Regions from separate parts of the Clostridium sp. HCS.1 genome, predicted to be linked through region 2. Evidence: a T-box and tRNA genes for the amino acid it is inferred to sense, from the RefSeq annotation. Region 2 holds a T-box; the other holds one or more tRNA genes.
The links. The T-box of region 2 lies ahead of leuS (leucine--tRNA ligase). A T-box ahead of a tRNA ligase gene usually reads a tRNA of that ligase, here a tRNA-Leu.

Region 1 (16,035 bases), 1.2 Mb from region 2:
TTGTAGCTCTAATAACTTTTCTCTTCTTAAAGCTTCTTGTTCATTAAACTGAGATTCCAACTCTTGTATATTTATTTCCTCAGTTGACATTAATATCCCTCCGTTACTCTCTTCTTATTCCTAAAATCTCGAACTTGTTTGTTCCTCCTGGTACTAAAACCTCTACTAATTCTCCAACCTTTTTACCTAATAGTGCTGCTCCTACTGGTGATTCATTTGATATTTTATAATTCATAGGATCTGCTTCTGCTGAACCTACTAATGAATATTCAACTTCCTCATCAAATTCATAGTCTTTAACTTTTACTATAGTTCCAACTGCTACTTTGTCAGTAGGTATTTCTGATTCGTCAACAACTACAGCATTTTTTAACATATTTTCTAATTGTATGATTCTACCTTCTGTGAATGCTTGTTCATTTTTAGCTTCATCATACTCTGAGTTTTCACTTAAATCTCCATAGCCTAATGCTACTTTTATCTTTTCAGTTATTTCTTTTCTTTTTACACTTTTTAAGAATTCTAATTCGTCCTCTAATTTTTTTACACCTTCGTATGTCATTACGAATTTTTTAGTCTCACTCATGATTTTCTCCCCTTCAAATTCTACTTTATTCAAAAAAACTAACAATAACTTTTATATTGTCAAAATCATTTAAAACATTATAAATCAGCAAATAATATCTGTCAACCAATCTAGAATATAAGTTCTATATTCGTAAAAAAACCTTATATCAGTCAACAGATATATATTATTCTTGTTTTTAATATATTTATTCATAAAATTTTTTTATATTCAAATTAATATTACTATTTATTTTAAACTTCTAGTAATTCAATTTTGTAGTTATTTAATACTTCAATTACGGCAGCACTTTCATCTAATGAGTTTATTATAGCTTTTATATCATTGCTTTTAGGCATTCCTTTTAAATACCAAGAAGCATGCTTTCTCATTTCTCTTATGGCTTTTCTTTCACCGTCATATTTAATTGCTAACTCATAATGTCTTAAGCACATATCAATTTTATCTGAATAAGTTATTTCTTGCGGCTCTAATCCTTTTAATTTATTTTCTATTTGTTTAAATATCCAAGGATTACCCATACTGCCTCTTGCAACCATTATTCCATCACAATTAGTTTGATTTTTTAATTTTAAGGCATCTTCTGCAGTAAAAACATCTCCATTACCTATTACAGGAATAGAAACAGCTTCTTTTACCTTTCCTATCATATCCCAATCTGCCTTACCTTCATACATTTGTTCTTTAGTCCTTCCATGTACTGCTATAGCATCAGCACCAGCATCTTCAATAAATTTTGCAAAATCAACGGCATTTATACTACCTTCATCAAAACCCTTTCTAAACTTTACTGTAACTGGTTTTGTAGAAACTTTTTTAATTTCCCTTACAATGTTTGCTGCTAATTCTGGATGCTTCATAAGGGCTGATCCTTCTCCATTTTTAGTTATCTTATTCACAGGACATCCCATATTTATATCAATTAGACAAACATCCTGTCTATCATTAAAGTTTTTTTGTACAACTTCAGCCATTATCTTTGGATTATTACCGAAAATCTGAATAGCTACAGGAGCTTCCTCTTCTGAAATTCTAAGCAGTGATTTTGTATTATCATTTCCATAGTATAGAGCCTTAGCACTTACCATTTCAGTATAAACTAAGCCACATCCCATTTCCTTACATAATCCTCTAAATGATATATCTGTCACTCCTGCCATAGGTGCTAGAAAAACATTATTTTCAAATTCTAGATTACCAATTTTCATATTATACTACTCCTTATTTTTTTCGTATATTATTCTTAACCCCTCTAATGTTAAACTAGAATCCACCTTATCTATAACATCAGTTTCCCTTGCAATTAAATTTGCTAATCCACCTGTTGCTACTACTAAAGGTTCATCACAACCAAAATCCTTCATTTCTTCTTTCATTTTTCTAACTATATATTCTACCTGTCCTATATACCCATATATTATACCTGCTTGCATACTAGATATAGTATTTTTACATATTACCTTTTTAGGGGTCTCAAGTTCAACTCTAGGAAGCTTAGCTGCTCTATCAAATAAAGCATCCGAAGATATTCTTACTCCTGGAGTTATACATCCACCTAAATAATTTGATTCCTTAGTTAAGGAACAAAATGTAGTTGCTGTACCAAAATCTATTATTATTAAATCTTGTTTGTATTTATCATGAGCAGCAACAGCATTAACAATTCTATCTGCTCCTACTTCCTTAGGATTATCATATTTTATATTAATCCCAGTCTTAACCCCTGGTCCTACTATTATAGGATTTATTTCAAAGCACTTTTTTATCATATTTTCTAAAGAATGCATTATATTAGGAACAACTGATGATATTATTATCCCTTTTACATCCTTATAATTTAAACCACTTTGATTGAAAAGTTGCATTACTTGAATGGAATACTCATCTGATGTTTTCTTTGCATCTGTTGAAATTCTCCATCCTACAATATTCTCTGAACCTTTATATACTCCCAAAACAATATTAGTATTACCAACGTCAACTACTAGTATCATACAAGCACCACCTTAATACAATTAAAAGCAGCTTTAAAAGCTGCCTTGTGTTTAAAAATATAACCTCAACAAATTTAACAATTTAATTTTAACAATTACAGATTATTTGTCAAGTGTTGTAAATTCCATATATTAAAATAATCCTACTATTTCCCCATTTTCTAGAATATCCATATTATTGGCTGCTGGTACTTTAGGAAGACCTGGCATAGTCATAATATCACCATTTAATACAACTATAAATCCTGCTCCATTAGATACTCTTACTTCTTTAACAGTAATTTCAAAGTTCTCTGGTCTACCTTTTAAATTTGGATTATCTGATAAAGAATATTGAGTTTTTGCCATACAAATAGGTAATTTGTCTAAACCGAACTTTTCAAGCTCACCAATTTGTTTTTTTGCATTAGCAGTAAATACAACTCCCTTAGCCCCATAGATTTCTTTAGCGATCGTATTTATTTTATCTTCAATGCTAGCTTCAACTTCATAAATAGGATTAAAATTAGCTTCTTCATTTTCAAGTATATTACATACCGCTTCCCCTAATTCTATTCCCCCTTCTCCACCTTTTGCCCACACATCAGATAAAGCTACTGTAACTCCTAACTTCTTGCAATAATCTTTAATAAAAGCAATTTCTTCTTCGCTATCACTTACAAATTTATTAATTGCAACTACTACTGGCACATTGTACTTTTTAATATTTTCAATTTGCTTTTCTAAGTTTCCTATTCCCTTTGTTAATGCTTCTAAATTTGGTGTGCTTAGCATATCCTTCTGAACTCCACCATGATTCTTTAAAGCTCTAACTGTTGCAACAATAACAACACAATTAGGTTCTAAATCTCCATATCTACATTTTATATCTAGGAATTTTTCTGCTCCTAAATCAGCGCCAAAACCTGCTTCAGTTACTACTATATCCCCTAATTTCAATGCCATTTTAGTAGCAATTATAGAATTACATCCATGAGCTATATTAGCAAAAGGTCCTCCATGAATTATTGCAGGAGTGTTTTCTAATGTTTGAACTAAATTTGGTTTTATAGCATCCTTCATTAACAAAGTCATTGCACCCTGGATGTTTAATTGCTTTGCATATACTGGATTACCATCTAAATCATATGCAATAAGTATATTACCCATTCTTTCTTTAAGATCTGACAAGCTATTTGCTAAACAAAGTATAGCCATAATTTCTGAAGCAACAGTAATCATAAATCCATCTTCTCTTAAGAAACCATTTAATTTTCCGCCTAATCCAACGACTATACTTCTTAGAGCTCTATCATTCATATCTATTACTCTTTTAAATACTATTCTTCTTGAATCAATTCTTAAATCATTACCTTGATGTATATGATTATCTATAGCAGCTGCTAATAAATTATTAGCACTAGTTATAGCATGCATATCACCAGTAAAATGCAGATTTATATCTTCCATTGGAACAACTTGTGCATAACCCCCACCTGCTGCTCCACCTTTTATTCCAAATACAGGACCTAGTGATGGTTCTCTTAATGCTATAACTGCATTTTTCCCCATTTTACAAAGAGCTTGCCCAAGCCCAACTGTAACTGTTGACTTACCTTCTCCAGCAGGAGTTGGGTTTATTGCAGTAACTAATACTAATTTCCCATTTTTATTAGACTTATTTTTATTAAATATATCTAATGATAACTTACATTTATACTTTCCATATTGTTCAATATCATCTTCTGTTAGATTTAATTTAGCTGCAATCTTAGTTATAGGTTCCATTTTAGCCTCTTGAGCTATTTGTATATCACTCTTCATATTCACACACTCCTATTTAAACTCTTATTTAATTCTTATTATTTACATAAATTATACCACTTAATCCTTAATATTAAAACTATTAGTCGAACATTTTATAATTTTATGTTATTATAGTTCGTGTTTATTTATGATTGCATTATTTTTTATATACATTCTTATGAAGATAATTGCCATTCTATTGTTTAAAGTAAATTAAGTTCTTAAAATTTAATAAGGAGTTGTTAAAAAACAACTCCTTAATTTATTTTAGTTTTCACTAAATATTCTTTGGAACTCTTCGCCATCAATTTTTTCTTTTTCTAATAAAGCTGCTGCTACTGCATGAAGTTTATTAATATTTTGACTTAATAATTTTTCAGCTCTATTGTAAGCTTCATCTATAAATTTCTTAACTTCCTTATCTATTTCTGCACCAACTTCTTCACTAAAGTTTCTTCCATGTCCTAAGTTCTTACCTAAGAATACTTCATTGTTATCTGAATTATATGATATTGTTCCAAGCTTTTCACTCATACCATATTCCATTACCATAGCTCTAGCTATAGCACTTGCTCTATCTATATCATTCTTAGCTCCTGTAGAAATATCTGATAGAATTAATTTTTCTGCTACTCTACCACCTAATAATCCAACCATATCATCCTTTAATTTTTCTTTTGAAGTATATGATCTATCTTCATTTGGTAAGTGCATAGTATATCCACCAGCCATACCTCTTGGGATTATACTTATTTCATGAACAGGATCTGCATGTTCTAGAAGGTTCATAACTACAGCGTGACCGCCTTCATGATAAGCTGTAAGTCTCTTATCATGTTCACTCATTACTCTACTTTTCTTTTCAGGACCAGCTATTACTCTAGTTATAGCTTCTTCAAATTCTAACATTCCTATTAATTTTTCATTTCTTCTAACTGATAGTAAAGCTGCTTCATTTGCTAAGTTTTCTAAATCAGCTCCACTAAATCCTGGAGTTCTCTTAGCTAATACCTTTAAATCTACATCCTCTGCTAAAGGTTTTTTCTTAGTGTGAACTTTTAAAATTTCTTCTCTTCCCTTAACATCTGGAGCTCCAACAACTATTTGTCTATCAAATCTACCAGGTCTTAATAAAGCTGGGTCAAGAATGTCTGGTCTGTTAGTTGCAGCAATCATTATTATTCCTTCATTTGCACCAAAACCGTCCATTTCAACTAATAATTGATTTAAAGTTTGTTCTCTTTCATCGTGTCCACCGCCAAGGCCTGCACCTCTTTGTCTACCAACTGCATCTATTTCATCTATAAATACTAATGATGGTGCACTTTTTTTAGCTTGTTCAAATAAATCTCTAACTCTTGATGCACCTACACCAACGAACATTTCAACGAAATCAGAACCTGATATACTATAGAATGGAACACCAGCTTCACCTGCTATAGCTTTAGCAAGTAATGTCTTACCTGTTCCAGGAGGTCCAACTAATAGTACCCCTTTAGGTATTCTTGCTCCCATTTGTGTATACTTAGATGGTTGTTTTAAGAAATCTACAATTTCTTCTAATTCTTGTTTTTCTTCATCTGCACCTGCAACATCATCGAAGGTAACTCTTTTTGCATCTGGAGGCATTATTTTAGCTCTACTCTTTCCAAAGTTCATAACACCTCTTCCACTTCCGCCACCTTGAGATTGTTGTGTCATCATGAAGAAGAATACAAATACTAATACTAATATCATTATAGTTGGAATTATACTTATCCAAAGACTACTATTGGAAGGTTGCTTAAAGTCCACCTTTATATCATCTTTTGGGTTTTCAGACATTAACATTTGCACCATTTCCTCTGGAGCATATGTATTAAACTGCTTGTTATCTCTTGTTTTACCTGATATAAGCATCTTATCAGGTTGCACCACAATGCTTTCTATCTCATTTCCTATCCATTTTTGTTGAAAATCACTGTATGATATTTCATCTGCCATTTTGCCACTATTCCATAAAAACGTTGCAGAAAAGAATAATATCAAAATTACAAATATCCATACTGTTGCACTTGAATATTTTTTCATTCAAGGCCCCCCTTTCTTCTAGTTATATTATATTGCACTATTATACTATATTTCTTTTTACTTTTTATATACTTCTTCTTTTAGTATTCCTACATATGGTAAATTCCTATATTTTTCGGAATAATCTAATCCATATCCTACTAAAAACTCATCTGGAACTTCAAATCCACAATATTTTACATTTAGATCTACTCTTCTTCTAGATGGTTTTGTTAGTAATGTAACTATCTCTATACTATTTGCTTTTCTAGCTTTCAAGTATTTTAGTAAATAGTCTAAAGTAACTCCACTATCTATTATATCTTCTACTATTATTATATCTTTGCCTTCAATTCCATGATCTAAATCCTTTAATATCCTAACTACTCCTGATGTTTCAGTAGAATTTCCATAACTAGATACAGCCATAAAATCTATTTCACATGGTATAGAAATATTTTTTATAAGTTCAGAAGCAAATATAACTGAACCTTTTAAAATTCCTACTATTAATAAATCTTTACCATTATACTCTTCACTTATAGCCTTACCTATCTCTTTAACTCTATTTATTATTTGATCCTCTGTAAGCAATACTTCCTTTATGTCCTTTATCATATTCCTATTCCTTTCTAGCAAATGTAATTTTTATAATTCTTTTTGTATCTTTAGTTATTTTAAAGCTTTCAGAAACTTTATATCCTACTAGCCAAGCTATTTCATTATCAAAACATAAAACAGGAACTTGATTTCTTTCTTCTATAGGCAGTTTCAAATCAATAAAAATATCCTTTAATTTTTTACTACCTTTCATTCCAAGAGGAATAATTCTATCCCCATTTAACCTTTTCCTAATTATTAGCTTTTCTTTTATCTTATCATAATCAAAAAATTTTATTAATACATTATTAGAAAATTCTATATTTTTTTTGTTATCTATTAGGTCAAAACTTATAATATAATTTTCAAAATCAACGTTATTACCTTCTAATTCGCTTTTACTTAATATAATTTCTTGAAATTCATTATTTTTAACTTCTTTAAATCTTAAATATATATCTCCATATATATTTTCAGCTATTATGCCATTAGGAATATTAATCCTTTTATTAGTTTCTTTATTGGCTAGTGATATTACTTCGTGAATATGTTTCATTTCAAAATTAGTGTGCTTACCTGTAAATTTTACAAATGCTTTTTTTATAAGTCTAGTTAAGATGGCCTTTTCTATTGAAAAAGCTTCTTTGGATATAATTAATTTATCTACATGATTAGTGCAAAACTTTTTATAATAATTATTACACTCTTTTTCCATAAAGTCATTATCTATTTGTAATAAACTTGCCATTCTATTGATTGTTTCTATTATATCCTTATTAAAATTTTTCTTCATATAAGGAAGAATATCTAATCTAACTTTATTTCTATTGTATACATTTTCTAGATTACTTTTATCTATTCTAGGATTTAAATTATTAATATTACAATAACGCTCTATTTCTTCTCTAGATAAGCAAAGAATAGGTCTTATTATTCCCCCTTCTCTCTTGCTCCTAATGCCACAAAGTCCCTCAATTCCAGACCCCCTCATCATATTCATAAGAACAGTTTCTGCTTGATCGTTTGAGTTGTGAGCAATAGCAATTTTATTGTACCCATTTTTCTCGCTTATTAGATGAAAGTATTTATATCTTTCTTCTCTACCTGCTAATTCATGAGATATACCTCTTTCTTTAGATATTTTATTTATATCTATTCTCTCAGAAAAGAAGTCTATATTTAGATTATTACACATATCCCTTGCATATTCTTCATCTTTAAAGGCTTCATCTCCCCTAAGCATATGATTTACATGTGCCGCTGCAATTTCAATATTAAATTCCCTTCTAAGTTCAAAAAGGATATTTAATAAACAAACAGAATCAGGACCACCAGATAAAGCAACTAAAACTTTATCTCCATTTTCTATTAAATTATTTTCAATTACAAAAGCCTTTACTTTGTTTATCACAACATTACTCCTTAGTAAAATTATTTTAATATATACTATAATAACCTTAACAAACTTATCTGTAAATAAAATTTCTTAACTATTTTTTACAATATTGTAATATAAAATATATCCTATAACACTACAAAATATTCTCCCTTTTAAAATAGAAAATGTTTTCCAAAAATAATCTGGAGCCGTTTATAATCAGCTCCAGATTAATATTTTTCATATAAAACCTTTCTAATATACTGAATATATTTTAGAAACTAATACTGTCATATCATCCTTAACCTTACCATTACTTAAAACCATAGCCTTTTCAAGAATATCTCTAGATAATGCAGCTGGATTAGTATCTGAATATTCTAGGTATTCTTCAAGCCATGCATAACTTCCTATATTATTTTTATCTATATCTAAAACTCCATCACTAATTGCTACTATAATATCTCCATGCTTTAATTTAAATTTTTCAGTTGTTAAATCTACAGAATCTAATATTCCAAAAGGCAAACTATTAGATTTAATTACCTTTATATCCTTGCCTCTTTTTATAAAGCTTACAACGCCTCCAATTTTTATAAATTCAGCCTCCCCAGTATATAAATCTACTATATTTAAATCCATAGTTGTAAATTTCTCATCTTCATTAAATTTCATTGCCATTATAGAATTAACAGTATCAATGGCTGTTTTTTCACTAAATCCATTTTCTATAAACTTCTCAATTAATCCTACTGCTAATCCGCTTTCCATTCCAGCCTCTGGCCCTGATCCCATTCCATCACTAATTATGTTTATATAAGTTCCATCACTAGTCTTAGAAAAACTATAGCTATCTCCAATATATGTCTCTCCATCCTTAGCCTTAATAGCTGCATAAGAAGTCATATGATACTTAGGAGTTTCTTCTATAATTACAGTACATTCTCCAGTATCAGGATTTATTCTAGTTCCTTCTTTAGATATTGATACTGGAACCTTAACTAAAGTATTAATTATAGGTAATATCATTTTAGTACAATATCTTTCATCTTCAGTATTATTAGTTGAAACTTTTATTTTCATCCTTCCATGTCTATCTAAATAAGAAAATACATCTGAATAATCAATTTTATTTCTATTAAAGGCTTTTCTTAATATTTTATCTATTTCAAAACAAATAGAAATATCCTTTTCAAAATCTCGTATCATACTCTCCATTGTATTAGATATATTATTAATGTGATTTGCTATTATATTCCTACCTTCACTTAGTCTAGTCTTTAATGCTTCATTTACAGTATAATTATTAACTATCTCTTGAGCATTTTTTATTAAACTCCTAGTTTTAACACACCTTTTATCTAAGGTTTTAGGAATATAAATATCATTATTTTCACAGCTACATATTAGTTCTGTAAAGCCTTCAAAGGTTGAATGTAAGTTTCTGTCCCAACACCTTTGTCTAAGCTCACAATTGTAACAAACTCTATCAGCTAAGCTTTCTACCATTGCTGTGCCTTTATTATTTAAAGATAAAATGTCATTTTCACCTAAATTTAATATAGATGCTGATAAGGTTGATAAAATAGATTTCATAGAACCTAATCTATCTATAAACTCTCCCTTTATTCCATTTAAATGAATATCATTTATAACTTCAGCCTTTTTTTCTTGATTAAATTCACTATTAATACTTTCTATTAATGTCTTTGGAATTAAGATTAATATCATCACTGAAAACAATACCTCTATTCCTCCATAAACATTAAAGGAATTTGAGTACATCCATACTATAAAATAAACAACTCCATAGGATAAAGCAGAAAAGACTCTACCAACTTCTTTAAAAATTCCAATTATTAACCCACATAAGCTATATAAAGTTATAGCACTTACAATATCTCCATTAGTTATTCCTATAATAAGACCCATAGACACTCCTATGGCAGATCCTATTCCAGATCCCCCTATATATGCAAAAATAGCAACAGAAGAAAGTGCTAGAATATTTCTAACTTGTATATTAAATATATCTAAACTTCCTACACCTGCAATTAATAAGCAAATTAAAATCCCTATACTAATTATTTCTTCTGTTGAGAAAAAATAATTACTTTCTAATTCATCTACACATCTTAAAGCATAACTTATCATATATTTAACTGGAACTATGCTTAAAACCTTTAACAAAGAAAATACTATGTTAACTTCTATAGGTTTATTATTTACAACAATGTTATATATAATAAACACAGAAAAAACCAAGAAAAAAGTAACATAATCCCTCTTTTTAATTTCTAATTTATTACAAACCTCCATATATCCTATTACTAGTACAGCTGCTATTGAATAACTAACAGCTCCCTCTAAGGTAGCTGATATAGATAAATACCCTAATATAGTTCCTAGTAGAGCTACTAATATACTTGTAACATCTTCTCTCTTTATACCTATAAGATACGCAATACCAAAAGGTGCTATCCCCATATCTATAGTTGCTGACAATAGAACTCTACTAAGTAAAAATCCCATTACCAGGGATATAATCAACCTGAAAGCTGTCCCTTGAAGCTTTATTTCTCTTTTTTTCTTGTTATCCACTCTCTTATAAGTTGATATGTTAACACCATATTGCATTTTCTCTCCTCCATCTTTCCATAAAATGTAATTTAGATTATATCACCTTATAAAAAAATTATGTGTCGCAAGATGTATAGTTATTATTTTTTCGTAGTACAATATTATGTAAATTTCCTTATTTAAATAGCCCTTTTTATTCATAAAGTTCTAAATAATAAGTTTTTGTATTATTTAACCTTTTTCTTTTGAAAATAAATTTGTCAGTATTACTTAATTTTTGAAGAAATATAAATAGAAAAAATTAAAGATAAAAATATAATGCATGTTCTTCTTTGATAAGCTTCAAATCTAAAAATATAATATATATTTTTTATTTATAAAATAAAAAAAAGTACTTAAGTTATACTTAAGTACTTTGGTGCTGAAGACCGGAATCGAACCGGTACGGTATCGCTACCGCAGGATTTTAAGTCCTGTGCGTCTGCCTGTTCCGCCACTTCAGCGTGTATGGTAGCGGAAATAGGACTTGAACCTACGACACCTCGGGTATGAACCGAGTGCTCTAGCCAGCTGAGCTATTCCGCCATATTTTGGTTGCGGGGGCAGGACTTGAACCTACGACCTTCGGGTTATGAGCCCGACGAGCTGCCAACTGCTCCACCCCGCGATATTAAAAGCTAAATTCAACTTGGTGCTGAAGACCGGAATCGAACCGGTACGGTATCGCTACCGCAGGATTTTAAGTCCTGTGCGTCTGCCTGTTCCGCCACTTCAGCCTATATGGTAGCGGAAATAGGACTTGAACCTACGACACCTCGGGTATGAACCGAGTGCTCTAGCCAGCTGAGCTATTCCGCCATTTTTGGTTGCGGGGGCAGGACTTGAACCTACGACCTTCGGGTTATGAGCCCGACGAGCTGCCAACTGCTCCACCCCGCGATAATTAAGTTGAATTTAGCTTGGTGCTGAAGACCGGAATCGAACCGGTACGGTATCGCTACCGCAGGATTTTAAGTCCTGTGCGTCTGCCTGTTCCGCCACTTCAGCATGTTTTTTTCTGTCGCCCCTCAGCGACAAAATTAATTATATATTATGTTTTATATAGTGTCAACATCTTTTTTTGATTTTTTATTTGATATTACTTAATTTTATTTGTAAATTCTTTTTCTTACAAAGCATAAAGGACTATTTCAATTAGTAAATAGTCCTTTATATAGATTTATATATTAAATTTATATGATGTACTTTATTATCTGTTATTAGTTTTTTCTTGAACCTTTAGATTTAAAATCTTGCTTCTTCTTAACATCTTGCATTCTTTCTTCACTGTCTTTTAAGAACCTTGACATTATATCTTCGAAATTGCCTGTATTAGAGCTAGTCTTTTTACTTTCTGATGTCCAATCTATTTCTACAGGTTTAATTGATTTTTTTTGTACATTTGCTTGCTTTATTGACAAGCTTATCTTCCCATTATCATCAATAGATATCACTTTTACTTTCACCTTATCTTGTTCCTTAAGGTGCTCTCTAATATCCTTAACAAATGAATCTGCCACTTCTGAAATGTGAACTAGTCCTGTCTTTCCTTCTATTTCAACGAAAGCTCCAAAACTAGTTATATTAACCACTGTACCTTCTAATATGTTTCCTGCCATCAAGGTCATGTTACAAAGATTCCTCCTTAAAAATTAAATAATATATGTTATTATAATAATAACCTCTTTTAAATAGTTCTAAAACATATTTTTTTAATTTTGCTGCTGAGAATCCACAACTTTTTCTCCATCTTTAATCATACCTAGTCTTTCTCTTGCAAGTTTCTCAAGATATTCATTAGATTCATTAGCTTTTTTAAGATCTGATTCTAATTTGAAATTTTTATTCTTAAGTTCTTGTAATTCTTCCTGGCTATTAATAATGTCTGCTTGGATTCTTCTAATAGTAATTTCTTGCTTTATATAATTAGCAACAAAAATAACAAAAATAATAACTATAATTAATCTTTTAAGAGTTAGTTGCTTTTTAATTGCTCTCACCCTCTTTAAAATATATTATACAATATATTTTAAACACTATAAATATTTTATTCAAGTTATTTTTTTATGTTCATAGTTTTCCTATCATTTTTTACCAGAAATACTATAATATATTATCTTTATTGGATATACTGCATTTTTAAAAGTTATCCTAATAATTTTAGCAATTCTATTAATTATATATTTCTCTATTCTAAAGACTGTAGGGCTTATAAATTTCAAATAAAGGATTAAAGTTAAAACCATAAATATATATACATAAGGACCTAAGAAAGCATAATTGGTATATAGTAAAAAGGTAAACACTATAACAGCGGTAAGAATCCAAAATAATATATCTTCGATTATTACTATTATTTTAGGAATCCTAAATCCCCTTATTATATTATATAAATCAAATAATATGCCAACTAATATTCCAGCAAGTATGGAATATACTAATATGTCAATTTGAACATCTAAAGATAACGGCATATCATTTACCTATTTAAATAATTTAGAAATTATACTTTCTTTTTCTTTTTTTATTTCCTTACTACTATATACTATTGAAGCTACATTCCCAACTATTATTACATCGCCATTTTGTACATCTAGCTTATTCATTTTTAGTTCTGACCCTTTAATAGTTAAAAACCCTAACTTTGTATTTAATAAAATCTTCTCATCATCAAAACTTATAACTTCTTCTACCCCTGTAAGTGTTAACTTTTTTCTATTTTCTAAAACTATATTACCCCTAGGTTCTTCTAGTTTATTTTCACTTTTCTTTTCCATCTTATCTCCTCCACATATTCTTTATAAAAATATATGAAAGAGATATAATATTTATTCTTTATCTTCTTCGCCTTCTAATATCTCATACATTTCTTTTGCATTTTCTTTTCTTACATGTTCAGCTATATTTACAATTCTTGCTTTCAGAGTTCTGTTTGCAAATTGTATTTCTATAATGTCCCCCTCTTTAACTACAGTTGAAGGTTTAGCTATTTTCCCATTAATAGAAACTCTGTCACCTTCACAGACTTCTTTAGCTACAGTTCTTCTTTTTATAATTCTGGAAACCTTTAAATATTTATCTAATCTCATATTTACTCTCCTTAAACCTTATTGTTTATTAAAAGAACCCCAGTAAACTGGGGTTCTATTTATACTATTTATTAACTTTTTCTTTAAACTCTTTTCCTGCTTTGAATACTGGAACAGTTGAAGCTGGAATGCTTATTGTTTCCTTAGTTCTTGGATTTCTACCTTCTCTTGCTGCTCTTTCTCTAGTTTCAAAAGTACCAAATCCAACTAATTGAACTTTTTCTCCCTTTTCTAATGCTTCTTCAACGCTTTCTATAAAAGCTTTTAACGCTAATTCAGCATCCTTCTTAGTTAATTTGCTTTTTTCTGACATGCTAGTGATTAATTCTGCTTTATTCACAATTACATCCTCCTTAAATAACCCGTGTATATTTTAGTAGTTAACCATTTCTGTTAATATGTACTATAACTACATTCTCTTATTATATATCGTCTTTTTGTGCTAGTCTATAACATTATGATTTTTTTGTTATAAAAGCTATTTTTTACAATAAGTTAATTATAGCATAGTATAAATCACTATAATACTATTCTTCAAAAAATTTATAAATCCTTCTTTATTTTATTAAATTCTTTGTTTTTTTGCTTCATTCCAAAGTTTATCCATTTCTTCTAAGGTCATTTCATTTAAATTTTTATTATTTTTTAATGCCTCTTCTTCAATAAAAGAGAATCTATTTATAAATTTTTGTATAGTTAAATTTAATGCTTCTTCTTCATCTATATCTAATAGCCTTGCTACATTAACAGATGCAAATAATAAGTCCCCTACTTCACCTTTTATTTTCTCCTTATTATTGGATTTATATACATCTAATACCTCTTTTAATTCTTCTTCAACCTTTACTGAAGCCTCTTCTACCCTATCCCAATCGAAGCCTACTTTAGCCGCCTTCTTTTGAACCTTATGAGCCCTAACTAAAGCTGGAAGCGCCTTTGCTATAGCCTTCATTTCATCAGTGATAGTATTATGGCTTTTTTCTTTTTTCTTAAGTTCTTCCCAATTATCTACAACCTCACTACTATTTGAAACTTCTACACTTCCAAAAACATGAGGGTGTCTATAAATCATTTTATTACATATAGATCCTATTACATCATAAATATTGAAATATCCATCATCCTTACCTATAGATGCATGGAAAACTACATGTAATAAAACATCTCCAAGTTCCTCTATCATTCCATCTATATCATCGTTATTTATGCTATCTACTAATTCATAAGCTTCTTCTAATAATTGATTTTTTATACTTTCATGGGTTTGCTCCATATCCCAAGGACAACCATTTTCTCCTCTTAAAGTATCAATTATTTCAACTAAATCATTAAAATCCTTCTTATTACCCATATCCTTTGGTATATAAATAGAAGTTAAATAGTCTATATCTTCCTGCATATCAAGTTCATAAATAGGTATTGTTCTAATAGACTCTTCTCCCTCTATACCTGCAGCTCTAACAAAGTATATCTCTGTATCATCATTGTAATAGTCTAATAATCTCAACTTTACTTCTGATGCTATTAAAGGATTGTATACCTGCGTAATTATAGTTCCTATTCTCTTATCTAAAACTTGATTTCCTATATCAAAAGCATCAATAATTTTTAGTCCTTCAATTGGATCTATTTTTAATACATCCATCATTGCATCAATAAAACTTACAGCTGGCACTATTTCATATTTAATATTTTCACTATCACATAAGCTAATAAGATTAAATACTGATTTTTCTGCTACTAGTGGATGGCCAGGGACAGCGTAAACTATTTCTCCAAATTCCTTATGATTTTTCACTATGTCACTAGCTATATTTTCATAAACTTCATCAAAATTATCTGAAGTCTCATAATAATGATCGTATGTTTTAAATCTTTCTACCTTTGATTTTAAGTAGTCTACAGTAGGATGTTTTTCAGTTCTAAAAAATATAT
Region 2 (16,035 bases):
ATAAATATGAGTAAGTTTTATAATACGGATGAATTTATGATAATTAATTTAAATACAAATTTAGAAGAAAAGATAAAGTCTTATAAATTAATTTCAGATTCCTTTAATTAGAGGTTACTTAGGTAGACTCATTCCTTCTTTATAATATAAAGTTTTATGGTAATATATAATAAGTAACAAAAGTATTTTAGGAGGAGTTATATGAAAGTTTTAATTACCAATGATGATGGAATTTATGCAAGGGGAATATTAACTTTAGCTAAAGAAATTTCTAAAAAGCATGAAGTTATAGTTGTAGCTCCTAGGGAGCAGAAAAGTGCAGCTAGTCATTCAATTTCAATTCATAATCCAATAAAAATAAGAGAAGAAAAAATAGATACAGACTTTAAGGCATATAGTTTAGTTGGAACTCCTGCTGACTGTACTCAAGCTGGATTATCATTATTATGTGAAAATATAGACTTAGTTATATCAGGTATAAATAGAGGTCTAAATTGTGGGACGGATATACTATATTCTGGAACAGTTTCAGCAGCAATAGAAGGGGCTATATATAATGTTCCATCAATTGCTATTTCTATGGAAGTTAATTGGGAAAAGTATGATGAAGATTATAGTAAAGCAGCTAAATGGATAAGTAAGATAGTAGATATAGCTGAAAAGAGTTATTTAAGAAAAGATGTAGTGTTAAATGTCAATGTTCCCAATATACCAGAAGATGAAATAAAGGGTCTTAAGGTTTGTAAGCTTGGTAAATCAACTTACAAAACAGATTATGTTTTAGTAGAAGAAAATGAAGATAAGGTTTATAAAACAAAAGGAACTAGAAATGAAATATCAGAAGGAGATTCTGATCTTTATTACTTATCACAAGGATATGTAACTTTAACGCCTTTACATTTTGACTTTACTAATTTCAAAATTTTAGATGAGGTAAGAAATACATTTCAAGATTAGATAAATTAGTTTTGAAAAAAGATGTTGTTGTCGCACTAATTTTTAGTGCGACAACAAATTTAAAGATTTGAAAACTTAAAAATGAGTTTTTTTATTAATTATCCATTATTAATTAAAAATTATGCACTATACTAGCTATCTTTTCTTTAGAATTGTAGTTTTATTTTCTTCAATATAAGTTAATAAAGCATTTTTAATAGCGAGTGCAATTACATCTTGCCCCTTATCAGATTTTAAATATCTTTCATCAGATGTATTACTTAAAAATCCTAATTCTAATAATACGGGGATGCTTGAATTTAACTCTAGTACGGCTAGAGCATCTTCGGTATTTTTATAAGTTTTTATATTTCTATTATCTGTATAGTTTGCATTGATTAATGCATTTTGTATTGTCATAGCTAAATTCTCACTATTATCATCCTGTGATTTATACCAGGTCTCAACACCTTTTGATTCTTGATTTGTGTAGTCACTATTGCAATGAATAGAGACAAATAAATCAGATTTTAAAACTTCTGGTATCTTAATTCTTTCCTTTAGGCTATCATTAGCAGTATCAAGCCAAGACAATGAATCATTTGTTCTTGTGTAAATAACCTTTATCCCATTTTCCTCTAATAGTTTACCAAGTTTTAGTGAAATATCTAGGACTATATCTTTTTCAAGAGAGCCAGATAAGCCTTTTGCACCAATATCCCAATCTCCATGACCTGGATCTATACAAACTACTATTTTATTATCTGTATTGTTATTACTAGTAGTTGAAGCTGTAATATTTTTATTAATGGATGATTTTTTATTAAATAATAAAAAAAGTGAAAATACTATAATGCAAATAAATAAAAGGACAAGTCTAAATATTAATTGTCTTCTTCTTTTACGTTTATAGAGAAGTTTTCTTCTGTATGCAATATCAAATTTAGGTTTTTCCATAGAATTTTCCTCTTATTTCATAATAATTTACATAATATAAGTATACTAATAATATAACTATATGTAAATAAATGGAAGAGAATAAATGGCATATCATTGGTTGATAATATATAAATATTGATATAAACTATAATAAAGGAGTGAAGTGCCATGCCTAAAATTTTACAAAATCCAAGGGAAACAATGCTAAAAGAAGGTTATAAATTATTAGAAGATAAAGGTTATAAAAATTTTAGCATGAGAGAACTTGCTAATAGATGTGAAATTGGACTAGGGACAGTATATAATTATTTTGAAAATAAGATGTCTTTAGTTAGAGAAATATTTAATGACACCTGGATACAGATAATAGAGGATTTAAGAACTGTTAAAGAGAAAAATATATCATTTGAAGAAAAAATAAAATTAATATATTTAGGATTAGAGAAATTTTTAATATACCATAAAGAAGTCTTCTTTGAACTAACTAAGGAAGAAAAGTTAGATAGTGATAAAAAATCTCATTCTTGTACTAAATATGATGTATTAGATGAATTATATGTAATTGTTGATGAAATAATAGAATTACATAAAGAAAATAAAGATATAACTATGAATATTGAAACTAGAAAATTAACTTCTTTTTTAATAAATAATATGATAACTCTATCTATGAAGAATACAGACTTTTCTATAGAAGACTTATTATATATAGTGAGAAATAATTTATAAAGGAGATAGCTATTTGTATGAATTGGTTAAATAAACTAGAAAGAAAGATAGGAAAGTTTTATATAAAAAATCTAATGTTAATTGTTATAAGTGGAACTATTCTTATTTATGGATTTACTATATTAAGCAATGATTTTACTTTAGTTAATAATATAACTTTAGTACCATCTAAGGTAATGCATGGAGAAATTTGGAGACTTGTAACTTTTATATTTGTTCCATCAAGTTATTCTATAATTTCTTTTATATTTTCAATGTATTTTTATTATTTAGCTGGTACTGGATTAGAGCATGAGTGGGGAGAGTTTAAGTTTAACTTTTATTACCTTGTTGGAATGATTACAACTATTATTGTTTCAATGATAACTGGAGCAGAAGCTACTGGAACATTTATTAACCTTTCATTATTTTTGGCATTTGCAAAAGTATATCCAAACTTCCAAGTGTTATTATTTTATATAATACCAATTAAGGTTAAATACTTAGCTATATTTAACTGGCTTATGATAGGATATAGCTTCTTATCAGCAGGATCAATAGGAGATAAAATACTAACTCTAGTTCCATTACTTAACTTTTTCCTATTCTTTGGAAAAGATATATTTACAGGAACAACTACTGGTGCAGTAAATTATAGAAGACAACAAAAATTTAGAGCACAGGTAAAAGAAAGAGAAGTTATTCATAAATGTGAAGTTTGTGGAATTACAGAAAAAGAAGATCCTAAAATGGACTTTAGATATTGTTCAAAATGTTCAGGTAAAAAGTGTTATTGTGAGAATCATATAAGAAATCATGAGCATAAGTAATAATAAAGTGTAAATTATTAGATATGTATTAAGGTAAAGGTATTTTAAGATACTTTTACCTTTTTTGATTTTAAAGGAGATGTAATTGTTTTTATTGTAAATTCTTAATAATAACTATTAAATAATAATGATAGTAATTATTGATTCCATGATGTATAATGTAATGGAATAAAAATTGACTATTAATTGAAAAATATAGAGTAAATTCATAACTAAGAAGGGAAGAAACATGGAAAATAACGAGTTAAAAAAGATATATGATAATCCACTGCATATAAGATATATAGATAATCCAAGTGAAGATTTAGTATTAGAAGCAGTTAAGAAAAATGGATTGGCAATAAAGTATATAAAAAATCCAAGCAATAATGTTAAGGAAATAGCAATTAAAAATAATCCGTTAGCAGTTGAGTATATTGAAGATTTAGAGGAAGAAAATGCTATTTTAGCAGTTAGATTACTTTGGAATTCATTAAAGTATATTAAAAATCCTACAGATAGGGTTAAATTTGAAGCAGTAAAGGCTAAGGGATGGGCTATACAATTTATAGAAAATCCTACTGAAGAAATTCAATTAAAAGCGGTATCTAAGGATTATGATTCAATAAAGTATATAAAGGAACCATCAGAAAAGGTCCAATTAGCTGCGGTTAAAAAATATTGGGCAGCTATTAAATTTATTGATAATCCTACTTTGGAAGTTAGAAGAGAAGCTATTAAAGAAAATGAAGAAGCTATTAATTACATTAACTTCAATTTAGATGAATTAAAAATATTAATTGGAGATAATATAAAAATCGTTAAATATGTATATGATTCTATTGATGTAGATTTTGTAGTTAATGTTGTTATTGAAAAAGTAAAAGAAGAATCAATTGATGAAAAGTATATAAAGGACTTTTTAGAATTAGAAATACTAGAGATGAATAAAATTAATTTTATAAAAGCGTATGGAAGTAAGAAAGCTAAAGTGTTTTTAGTTGATTATAAACTTTCAAGATAAAAAGAGGTGAGAAGATGAAATTTTCAGAAGCTATAAATACCGTTGAATTAGTATTAGAATCAGGTAGTGTTCCCTTAATAATTGGTGAAGCAGGTATAGGAAAGACTTCATTGGTAAAGAGAATATGTAATGAAGAAAATTATTATTTAGTAAACATAGATGCTAACCTATTAAAGGAAGGAGAAATCGGTGGACTTCCAATTGTAGATAATGGGAGGACAAGATATGCAACCCATTATAAATTAATAGAAATTGATAATGCTATATCAGACAGTAAATATAATGGAGTAATGCTATTTATAGATGAACTTAATAGATGTGAGCATGCAGTTCAACAAGAACTAATGAATTTAATATTAAATAGAGAAATTAATGGATATAAATTAAATGAAAATGTAAAAATAATGGCAGCTATGAATCCTTCTAACAAATATGATGGATTTGAAGATACTGATTATCAAGTAGTAGATATGGATAATGCACAAGAAGATAGATTCGTTTGGGTAGAACTAAGCTCAGATATTAAGGAATGGTTGAAATGGGCTATGAATGGTGAAGTAAATGTACATGATCATATTATAGAATTTTTATCAAATTTCCCTGAATTTTTGAATGTTACAAATTCAAGTGAATCAATTAAAGCAACTCCAAGAAGTTGGGAAAGAGTTGCTAAATCATATAATGTTTATTTAAGAAATACTGAAAATTATTCAATAGATACTTTCTATAATGTAGTTAAAGGAAATGTTGGAGTAAGTATTGCAACTGATTTTATTAATTATATTAAAAATATAAAAAATCCGTTAATTAAGCCAGAAGACTTATTCTCTTATTTAATTTTACCTGTAGAAGTAAAAGAACAAATAAGAGGAGAAAGCCATTCAAGATTATATATACTAGCTAAGAATTCAATAAGATATCTAAATGAAAATAACAGTGAAGTAAATAGAAAGTTATTTGCAGATTTATTGACTTGTTATCCAAAGGATTTAAGGCTTGGTATTATGAAAGAGATAAAGGGCGATTTAAAAGAAGAAACCTACATGGATTTATTATATGAAGATATGTTCCTAGATTCCTTCTTTAGTATTTATGAATAGGATGAGGCCTTATGAGTTTTGAAGAAAGAAGAGATAGCTTATTAAAGCAAGCTTTAGAGATAAAAGAAAATGGAGAAGTTTATAGCGGATTTGAAAGAGAATTTTTTTCATTAGTTGAAACTGTAATCATTGATATGCTTGAAGGAGAAGATGTCTTCTTTGGGCAATTTATGGTTAGAATAGAAAGAAGTATAAGGTTTAACATTACTTGGCCTTTAGCAACAATACCTAAAATACAAGGTTTTAGAATGTATTTCAATCCATTATTGTTTTTAGCTTGTGATAAAAGAGAAATGCAAGCATTATTTAAACATGAGATTTATCACATTATGTATGGACATCATGAAAGAGAGAGAATTCTTAAACAAAAATATACTAATCTTGCAGTAAATTTAGCAGTAGATATATCTATTAATCAATTTATAAAAAGTCTTCCTATGTATAGTTATAAGATTGAAAGAGTTAATAAAGAATATGGTTCTAACTTAACAGAAGATAAGCCAATTGAAATATATGCTGAACAAATTGAAAAAGCAATTAAATCTAAATTAACAGATACTATGAAGGATGATAAAAATAATGATATAGGCGAAATGATAGATATTTCTAAAGCTCATGATGTGTGGGAAGAAAGTACTCTTACTCAAGATTCTATAAAGGACTTAACTAAAAAAACTGCCATTGGTTCTTATAAAGGAAAAGCCCCAAAGGACATAGTAGGAATTATTGACTCTTATACTGAAAAAGCAGAGATATCTTGGCAAGATGCTCTTAAAAAGGTAATACCTTCATTAAGAGCAGGAGAAAAGAAAACCATAATGAGAAGAAATAGAAGGCAACCTGAAAGGTTAGATTTAAGAGGAACTCTTCCAAATAATGTTCCTGAAGTTATAGTTGCTTTAGATATCAGTGCTTCTATGAGTGAAGAGGAGTTTAATAAGATTTTAATTGAAGTCTTAGAAATTACTAGAACTAGAACAAATAAAATAACTGTAATAGAGTGTGATAATGAAATAAGACGTATATATGAGATAAAATCAAAAAATGATATTAAAAAGAGATCTTCTAAGAATGGATCTACAAAATTCTCACCAGTATTTAGATATATAAAAGAAAACAACTTAAGAAATTCTGTGCTAATATATTTTACAGATGGAGTTGGAGAAAAGGAATTAGAAGTGAAACCTTATAAAGCTAATACTATATGGGTAATAACTGGAGATGAAGAACTATCTTTAGAAGAACCCTATGGAGAAATAAAGAGAATTTCTGTAAAGGTTGAAAAAGGTGAAGGTGGAACTGCTGGACTTGAAATGATAAAAGAATATCAACAAGAACACGGAAGGTATTACTAATAAATAGATAAGAAGTAAAGATTTAAAAATATTATGAAGGCTCCTTAGGGAGTCCTTTTTTTATTTATAAATTAGGTATTTTTATCTATTTAAGCTGTCTAATACTAATAGGTGTATGAATACTGGAAAAAGAAAATAATTTATGATATAATACATTTCATGTGGGGGTGTTTTATGAAATCTTTTAAAATAAGCAAGAATGCTAGTGTGTTATTAATTATTTTTGTTTTGTTTGTTAGTTTACTCATAAACGTTTACACTTCAATAATGAACTCTAGATATAAAATAATAATAGGTAGAGAAACCTATAAGAGTATTGAAGAAATTCGAAATAGAAATGAAAGTTCATTAGCTACTTTAGACAAGTGTATAAAAGCTAAAAGTGTTAGTAATGAAGAGTTATTAGCTTTATATAAGAACTATAGCTCTATATCAAAGGAATTTAATTCCTTATGGATAAGTTATAAAGAGTATGGGAAAGAAGAATTAATTTCAATAAATAAAAAATCTAAAATTCCAAATCAAGTACCGACTGAAGTGTATTCAAGAGTGGAATGTCTGCTATTTGAGCAGTTAAATTATGAAATGAGAACTAATAATGATAAGGTAATTTTAGAGGGCGACGTATTAGATAATTTTACTGAAATGTATAATTTGACTCATGAAATTAATGACTTTTATAAAGATTTTAACGAAACTAAATTAAAAAATATAGATGTTGATGATAGAGAAATTACCTATATTAAAAAATCCTATTGGATAGATATTTTAGAAGGTATGAATTCTGTTATTGAACCGTATTCAGATTATGAATTCACATTTAAAGAATAATATTTAGGAGATGAAAACTATTTTTTCTAGTTAATCATCTCCTTTTTTATGCTATTTGTGATATATTAATATATAGATGATAAATAATACTATTTGATAAAATCTTAATAAGCAATATAGTATTAAGGAGGTAGGTTATGAATTTAAATAGAAATGATCAATGTTGGTGTAATAGTGGTAAAAAGTATAAAAAGTGCCATTTAGAATTTGATGAAAAGTTAGAGGCATTAAAGCATAAAGGATATGAAGTTCCAACAAGAGATATGATAAAGAATGAAGAACAAATTCAAGGAATAAGAGAAAGTGCAAAAATAAATAATGCAGTACTAGATCTAGTTCAAGAAAAGATAAAATTAGGAATGAGCACAGAGGAAATTGATAAGTTAGTCCATGATTTTACTGTTAATAGTGGAGCTATACCTGCGCCATTAAATTATGATGGTTATCCAAAGAGCGTATGTGTATCAATTAATGATATAGTATGTCATGGAATACCAAGCGAAGATACAGTACTAATGGATGGCGATATAGTTAATGTTGATGTATCAACTATATATAATGGATATTATTCAGATGCTTCAAGAATGTTTATGATTGGAAATGTATCTGAAGAAGATGAGAAACTAGTAAGAGTCACTAAGGAATGTTTAGATAAGGGCTTAGCAGCAGTAAAGCCATGGGGATTCTTAGGTGATATTGGGGCTGTTATTCAAGAGCATGCAGAAGCAAATGGATTTTCAGTAGTAAGAGCCTTTGGTGGTCATGGAGTTGGAATAGAGTTTCATGAAGAACCTTTTGTTGCACATGTTGGGGAAAGAGGAGAAGGTATGGTTTTAGTTCCTGGAATGGTATTTACTATTGAGCCAATGCTTAATCAAGGGGACTATGAAGTTTTTGTAGATGAAGATGATGATTGGACTGTATTTACAGCAGATGGTGGATATTCAGCACAATGGGAATATACAGTTTTAGTTACAGAAGATGGAGCAGAAATTATTGCATGGTAATGTTTAGATAAAGGCACTTAGGTGCCTTTTTTAATACAAAAAAACTCAAGCAATAAGCTTGAGTTTAATTTATGTTATCAAATTATTATTGATAATTAATGACATCCGCCACCGCAAGATCCACATCCGCCTTCAACTTCTATTAAGGGTTTAAGAGATAATCCTCTTCCTTCATTTTCATCAGTTGAAAGTAATCTAAATCCGCCGAATTCATCTACTAATTTTTCTTCAACAACGAAAACTATATCATTAACTTTTTGAGTTAAATCTCCGTCTTTCGCGTCATCAACAGATATATTAAAAGCAGGACCACTACAACCAAATCCAGCTAAGTTAATTCTAATGCTGTAATTATCTACTTCATTTTCGTCTAAGAATCCTTTGAATTCTTGGTAAGCTTCTTCACTTATTAAAATCTTATCCATATTTTCACCTTCTATTTCTAAATGATAATTTATATCACTAGTATAACATAGTAAGTTTAAATATCAAGTGTTTTTTTATGCAAAACATAGTAAAATTTTATAAATAGTTATTGTCATTATATTACATCATAAATATAATTATATTTATAAGTACTTGACATTTAATTAGAAGGAGTGTTTTATTTTGAAACCGTACGATAATAATTATATATATGATAAAGTTAAAGAGTATAATGATTCCATATCCGAAGGAAGGATTGGAAACTTTGAAATAATAAAAAAAAGTAACAATAGTGATTTTATAGATGGATACATGTGTAGAAGAAAAGGTAGAATAAATACAGATATTATAGAACTACAAGGACCTGATAATATTTGGATGAGAATATCACCTATTGAAATAGAAAGCTCCTATATGTTTATAAAATATGCTAAAGGAAAAGTTGGAATAGTTGGTTTAGGTCTTGGATACGTAGCTCAAGAATTAGCAAAAAAGTCAAATGTAGATGAAATTATAGTTTATGAGCAAGAAAAGGATGTTATAGATTTATATTATTCAAATTTTGAAGATAATGAAAAGATAAAAATAATAAATAAAGATGCTTTTGAAGCTAGTAGTGAAGAATTTAATTATTTTTACGTAGATATTTATGAATATAAATTACATCCTAGAGTAGTAGATGATTATATAAAATTCAATGAAATACATAAAATAGAAGAGTACTTATTTTGGGGACTGGAGCATTTTCTTTTAAGTTGTAAATATGAAGAAATAGTATGGGTATACATACCTGAATTATGGATGGAAATTAGCAAGAATATATTCGGAGCACTTCAAGAAGCTAATTTATTAAAATATTATAAGCAACTTGATGAAAGATTAGTAAGTAAAGTGTTAGCTGATTTTAAAGAAGTGTTAGATTATTAAATTATAGATATGTTTAATTTAAATGATTTAGTTGATTTATTTCAACAGTATAGTATGTATTCAATTCCTATATCTTTACTTATAAGCATTATAATTGCTTTATTAGGAGTTATTCCATCTATATTTATTACTGGAGCAAATATAGTGTTTTTTGGACCAATCTTAGGCTTTATAATATCTTTATTAGGTGAAGTCATAGGTGGATACATAACTTTTATAGTATATAGATTAGGATTTAAAAAGAGTGCAGAAAGTATAAAAAATAAACATAGACTAATAAATGCAATAGTAGAAGGGGAAGGAAGAAAAGTAGGCTTGTTGATTTTTGAGGGGAGATTAATTCCATTTATCCCATCAGGTCTAGTAACATTAGCTGCTTCAATTAGTAATGTTAATGGAAGTATTTTTAATATATCAACTTTCTTTGGAAAAATTCCTTCTATAGCTTTAGAAGCATTAGTTAGTTATGACTTAATTAATATCCAGCAAAATTATATAAGATTAGCTATAACATTAATTGCAATAGTATTATTGTACTTTACTTTGAAAAAATCAAAATTTAATAAATAAAAAAGGCACGTGTGTGCCTTTTTCTATTTAACTACTATATTTACTAATCTTCCTTTAATAACAATAACTTTAACTATATTTTTGCCTTTAGTTGCAGCTATTATATTTTCATTAGCTAATGAAGCAGCCTTAATTCCTTCTTCATCTAAATCTGTAGGAACGTTAATCTTAGCTTTTATCTTTCCATTAACTTGAATTGCAATTTCAACTTCATCTTTAACTAAAGCTTTAGCATCAAATGTTGGCCATGCTTGATTAAAGATTGAATACTCTAATCCAAGTAAACTCCATTGTTCTTCAGCAAAGTGAGGAGCAAATGGTGCTAATATCTTTAAGAAGTCAATACAAGTATTCTTTAAGAATTCTAAGTTCTTAACATCTTCTTGTAGATATTTAGATAAAGCATTTACAAATTCCATCATTCTTGCTATAGCAGTATTGAATTGCATTTTATCAGCATCTTCAGTTACACCTTTAATTGCATTGTGTAACCAGAAGTTTAATTCTTTTTCTGATTTATCCATAGTAGTTTTGTTATTTTCACCTTTTTCTATTGCTTCTCTTGCAGTTTCAAGGTATCTTTCAATTCTATCTACAAATCTTGCAACAGATTTAAGACCATCATCACTCCAAGCTCCACCTTCCACATATGCAAATCCAAACATTAAATACATTCTAAATACATCTGAACCATATTCAGAGATATAATCATTTGGAGAAATAGTATTTCCTTTTGATTTACTCATCTTTAATCCATCTGGTCCAAGTATTAAACCCTGATGTGTTAATGATTTAAATGGCTCATCAAAGTCTAGGTATCCCATATCTCTTAAAGCCTTAGTTATAAATCTAGCATATAATAAGTGCATGCAAGCATGTTCTGGACCGCCAACATACTTATCAACAGGAAGCATTTTATTTACTATATCTTTATCAAAGGCTTTTTCTGTATTTTTACTATCTGGATATCTTAATTGATACCAAGATGAGCAAACGAAAGTATCTAAAGTATCTACTTCTCTTTTAGCAGGCTTTCCACACTTTGGACAAGTTGTATTTACAAAAGAATCACATTTTGCAAGAGGTGATTTTCCATCTGGAGCAAACTCAACATCGTATGGAAGTTCAACTGGTAATTGATTTTCTGGAACTGCAACTGTTCCACAATCATCACAATGTATTATTGGAATTGGTGCACCCCAATATCTTTGTCTAGATACAAGCCAATCTCTTAATCTATAATTAACTTTTGCTGATCCAAGATTCATAGAAGCTAATTTTTCAACGATTTTTTCTTTTGCTTCTTCAGTTGTAAGTCCATCAAATTCACCTGAATTAACTAATTTGCCATATTCACAATAAGGTAATTCTTCATTTTCACCATTTTTACTAGTAATAACTCTTTCAATTGGTAAATTGAATTTAGTTGCAAAAGCAAAATCTCTTTCATCATGAGCTGGAACAGCCATAACAGCACCAGTACCATAAGTTGATAATACATAATCCCCAACCCAAATAGGTACTTCTTTATTATTTATAGGATTTATTGCATAAGATCCTGTAAATACACCAGTTTTTTCTCTAGATAAGGATTGTCTTTCTATATCAGATTGCTTTTTAGCTTCTTCTTTATAGTTTTCAACCGAATCTTTATATTCTGCTTTAGTAAGGGCATCAACTAATGGATTTTCTGGAGCTAATACTACATAAGTTACACCATTTAAAGTATCAACTCTAGTTGTAAATACATCAAATTTTAAATCTGAATCTTTAACTTTAAATGTAACTTCTGCACCAGTAGATTTTCCAATCCAGTGTTTTTGCATTGCTACAGTTTTTTCAGGCCAATCTAAAGTATCTAATTTTTCTAGTAATTCATCAGCATAATCAGTAATTTTTAAGAACCATTGAGTTAAGTCTTTCTTTGTTACTTCTGTAGAACATCTTTCACAAAGACCTTCAACAACTTGCTCATTTGCTAAAACTGTGTTACAAGATGGACACCAATTTACAGGAGCTTTCTTTCTATATGCTAAGCCTTTTTCATATAATTTTAAGAATACCCATTGAGTCCATTTATAATAATCAGGATGACATGTTATAACTTCATTTTCCCAGTTAAACATAGCTCCCATAGCTTTTAATTGTTTTTCCATAGTTTCAATATTCTTATCAGTTGAATCCTTCGGATGAATTCCAGTTTTTATTGCATAGTTTTCAGCTGGAAGTCCAAAAGCATCAAAGCCCATTGGTTGGAATACATTATATCCTTGCATTCTCTTCATTCTAGCCCATGAATCAACTGGTCCATAGTTAAACCAATGACCTGCATGTAATTGGCTACCTGATGGATAGGAGAACATTTCTAGTACATATAATTTTTCTCCATCCTTATTTGGGTCGAACTTATAAAGATTAGTTTCTTCCCACTTATCTTGCCACTTCTTATCAATGGAAGTTCCGTATTTAGCCATTATTAATCCTCCTCTAAAATAACTCTTGATTGTAAAAAGAATAAAAAAATCCCTCATCTCAATTAAGAGACGAAGGATATATTCGCGGTACCACTCTTATTAGAAAATATAAATTTTCTCACTCAAAAATATAACGGGGGTCACCCGTACTTGCTTTTAACAAGTAAGCTCATAGGCAAGTTCTTATATTCTATGCACTGTTTTTCAGCAACCAACAGCTCTCTAAAGCATAAAACTTATAATACTACTCCTACTCATAGCCAAATATATAATTTTAATATACACAATTATATATTTTATTATATTATAAGTCAACATTTATAGTTGATGAATATAGAGTATTTGTATATAGTATAACTAAAGAGTAATTGAGGAGGTTTATTATGGATATAAAAGAATTAATTAAAGAAAAAAATTGGATTGTCATAGGTGATGTAACTAACAGTTCAAAGTATGCATATAGGATTTTGAATAAATTTAAAGATAAGGGATATACAGTAAGTGGAGTTCATCCTAAGGGGGGAGAAGGAGTTTATAAAACTATTAAGGAAGTGCCTTATAAGATTGATGCAATAGATTTATGTATTAATTCTAAATTAGGAATTGAATATATAAAAGAAGCTAATTCATTAGGAATTAAAAATGTGTTAGTACAACCAGGTGCAGAAAGTGAAGAAATATTAACTTACTGCAAGGAAAATGGAATAAATGTAATAGAAAATTGTGCTTTAGTTCAATTAAGATAAGTAGTTTATAATTAGTAATAAAAAAGGGGGAGATTTTTTTGTCTTGTTTGGGAAATATTATTTGGTTTATTTTTGGTGGCTTTTTTAATGCTTTAGGATGGTTTGTTTTAGGTTGTTTGTGGTCTATAACAATAATTGGAATACCAGTGGGAAAACAATGCTTTAAAATGGCAACATTACAATTAGCACCCTTTGGAAAAAAAGTAGTCACTACTAATGATAGTGGGGTAAGTTTAATAGCTAATTTGTTATGGATAGTATTTGGTGGCTTTGAGCTTTGTGTAGCTAATTTAATAAGTGCATTGTTCTTATGCATAACAATTGTTGGAATACCATTTGCTGCACAATCTTTAAAGTTGGCTAAACTATCTTTAATGCCCTTTGGTAAGGAAATAGTGTAAAATATATTTGAATTTTTCTCGGAAATTCTTTAAAGATTTTTCTTTTAATAGTAGTATTATTTGTTGAAATAAGTATAAATTAATAATCGTAGATTAAAAGCGAAAATACTTTTCAGAAGGAGAGATTAATATATGACTAAAGTTAAGAAGAATCTTGGAGAAGGTTCAGTAGGAAGGTTATTAGTAAGTTTAGCTTTTCCAGCAATTATTGCTCAGCTTGTTAATGTTCTGTATAACATAGTTGATAGAATATTTATTGGAAGAATGACAAGTGGAGAAATTGCAATGGCAGGAGTAGGGGTAGCTTTTCCCATAATAATGATAATTTCTGCTTTTTCAGCTCTTATTGGCATGGGAGGAGCACCTCTAGCTGCAATAAAAATGGGAGAAAAAGATAACGATGGTGCAGAAAAAATTATAAGTAATAGTTTTTCTACACTAGTGATAATAGGAATAATTTGTACAGTTGGATTTTTCATTTTTAAAGAAAAGCTATTATGGGCTTTTGGTGCTAGTGAATCAACTATTAAATATGCAGTTGATTATTTAAGTATTTATTTAATTGGAACAATCTTTGTTCAAATTGCTCTTGGTATGAATTCTTTTATTAATACTCAAGGCTTTGCTAAAATTGGAATGATGACAGTTGTTATAGGTGCTATTATAAATATAATTTTAGATCCTATTTTAATTTTTACTTTTAATTTAGGAGTAAAAGGTGCAGCACTTGCAACTATATTTTCTCAATTTGTATCAGCAGTTTGGGTATTAATTTTCCTTTTTGGAAGAAAGAGTATATTAAAGATAAGAAAAGAGTATTTAGTTCCAAAGCTTAAGGTTTTATTACCTATAACTGCTTTAGGAGTATCTCCTTTTATTATGCAAGCTACAGAAAGCTTAGTGTTAGTAAGTCTTAACAATAAGCTTCAGATTTATGGAGGAGATTTAGCAGTAGGTGCAATGACTATTATGAGTAGCATTATGCAAATTGTAACTTTACCTCTTTTAGGGTTATCACAAGGAGCACAGCCTATAATAAGTTATAATTTTGGCGCGAAAAAAATAGAAAGAGTTAAAAAAACATTTAAATTATTATTATCTAGTTGCTTAGTTTACACAGTTTTAATGTGGAGTGCTTTAATGATATTTCCAAGGTTCTTTGTTGGCATATTTAATAATAAGCCTGAACTTGTGGAAATAACAGCTTGGAGTATTAGAATATTCTTTGGTGGAATAATAATTTTTGGAGCTCAAATAGCATGTCAACAAACTTTTCTTGCTTTAGGGCAAGCGAAGATATCACTTATTATGGCTTTACTTAGAAAGGTAGTTTTATTAGTGCCTTTAATATTTATATTGCCAACCTTTGTTAGTGAAGGCAATAAGTTAGCAGCTGTACTAGCAGCAGAACCTATTTCTGATATTATAGCGGCTTTAACGACAATAACTGTATTTGCAGTATTTTACAAAAAGACCTTTAATAAAATAGAAGTATAAATTTAAAAGTAATGGTTAGGGGAGAGAGTTTTGAGTAGTGATGAAAATAAAATTATTTTCAACGAAATAAAGAGTTATGAAGATGCTTATTATTATACAACTGATCCAAGTGATAGAATAAAATCTAATAAAATACAAAATAAAGTAGAAAAGAAGAAATATAAAATTTTTGAAAAAATTTTAGGAACTATTGGGATAATTATTGAAGGTGGATTAGAAATTTTATTTTCTTTCTTAGACTAAATGTGCTGTGGCACAATGTAAAATGAAAAATTTTTAATTAGG

Region 1: it has a tRNA-Leu gene. The T-box ahead of leuS (leucine--tRNA ligase) is inferred to sense a tRNA for this amino acid. The anticodon was not compared.

What each region holds. Positions count from the first base shown of each region.
Region 1 covers NZ_CP170704.1:224,861-240,895, reverse strand. The annotation lists gene lysS (lysine--tRNA ligase) at 1-90, opposite strand, end outside; gene greA (transcription elongation factor GreA) at 104-586, opposite strand; gene dusB (tRNA dihydrouridine synthase DusB) at 820-1,794, opposite strand; gene ACFYH6_RS01135 (type III pantothenate kinase) at 1,801-2,580, opposite strand; gene ACFYH6_RS01130 (formate--tetrahydrofolate ligase) at 2,713-4,383, opposite strand; gene ftsH (ATP-dependent zinc metalloprotease FtsH) at 4,633-6,435, opposite strand; gene hpt (hypoxanthine phosphoribosyltransferase) at 6,493-7,032, opposite strand; gene tilS (tRNA lysidine(34) synthetase TilS) at 7,037-8,425, opposite strand; gene spoIIE (stage II sporulation protein E) at 8,648-11,029, opposite strand; tRNA gene ACFYH6_RS01105 (tRNA-Leu) at 11,389-11,475, opposite strand; tRNA gene ACFYH6_RS01100 (tRNA-Met) at 11,481-11,557, opposite strand; tRNA gene ACFYH6_RS01095 (tRNA-Met) at 11,564-11,639, opposite strand; tRNA gene ACFYH6_RS01090 (tRNA-Leu) at 11,662-11,748, opposite strand; tRNA gene ACFYH6_RS01085 (tRNA-Met) at 11,754-11,830, opposite strand; tRNA gene ACFYH6_RS01080 (tRNA-Met) at 11,836-11,911, opposite strand; tRNA gene ACFYH6_RS01075 (tRNA-Leu) at 11,933-12,019, opposite strand; gene ACFYH6_RS01070 (S1 domain-containing RNA-binding protein) at 12,232-12,639, opposite strand; gene ACFYH6_RS01065 (septum formation initiator family protein) at 12,724-13,011, opposite strand; gene yabQ (spore cortex biosynthesis protein YabQ) at 13,096-13,485, opposite strand; gene yabP (sporulation protein YabP) at 13,495-13,788, opposite strand; gene ACFYH6_RS01050 (RNA-binding S4 domain-containing protein) at 13,840-14,100, opposite strand; gene ACFYH6_RS01045 (HU family DNA-binding protein) at 14,165-14,440, opposite strand; gene mazG (nucleoside triphosphate pyrophosphohydrolase) at 14,666-16,035, opposite strand, start outside.
Region 2 covers NZ_CP170704.1:1,391,494-1,407,528, forward strand. The annotation lists gene ACFYH6_RS06560 (LLM class flavin-dependent oxidoreductase) at 1-111, shown strand, start outside; gene surE (5'/3'-nucleotidase SurE) at 202-957, shown strand; gene ACFYH6_RS06570 (N-acetylmuramoyl-L-alanine amidase family protein) at 1,093-1,893, opposite strand; gene ACFYH6_RS06575 (TetR/AcrR family transcriptional regulator) at 2,044-2,604, shown strand; gene ACFYH6_RS06580 (rhomboid family intramembrane serine protease) at 2,622-3,413, shown strand; gene ACFYH6_RS06585 (hypothetical protein) at 3,643-4,416, shown strand; gene ACFYH6_RS06590 (AAA family ATPase) at 4,431-5,516, shown strand; gene ACFYH6_RS06595 (VWA-like domain-containing protein) at 5,528-6,871, shown strand; gene ACFYH6_RS06600 (hypothetical protein) at 7,046-7,702, shown strand; gene ACFYH6_RS06605 (methionyl aminopeptidase) at 7,840-8,709, shown strand; gene ACFYH6_RS06610 (HesB-like protein) at 8,805-9,134, opposite strand; gene ACFYH6_RS06615 (hypothetical protein) at 9,319-10,062, shown strand; gene ACFYH6_RS06620 (VTT domain-containing protein) at 10,072-10,632, shown strand; gene leuS (leucine--tRNA ligase) at 10,656-13,106, opposite strand; T-box leader at 13,169-13,373, opposite strand; gene ACFYH6_RS06630 (CoA-binding protein) at 13,490-13,852, shown strand; gene ACFYH6_RS06635 (YccF domain-containing protein) at 13,891-14,253, shown strand; gene ACFYH6_RS06640 (MATE family efflux transporter) at 14,386-15,750, shown strand; gene ACFYH6_RS06645 (hypothetical protein) at 15,781-15,993, shown strand.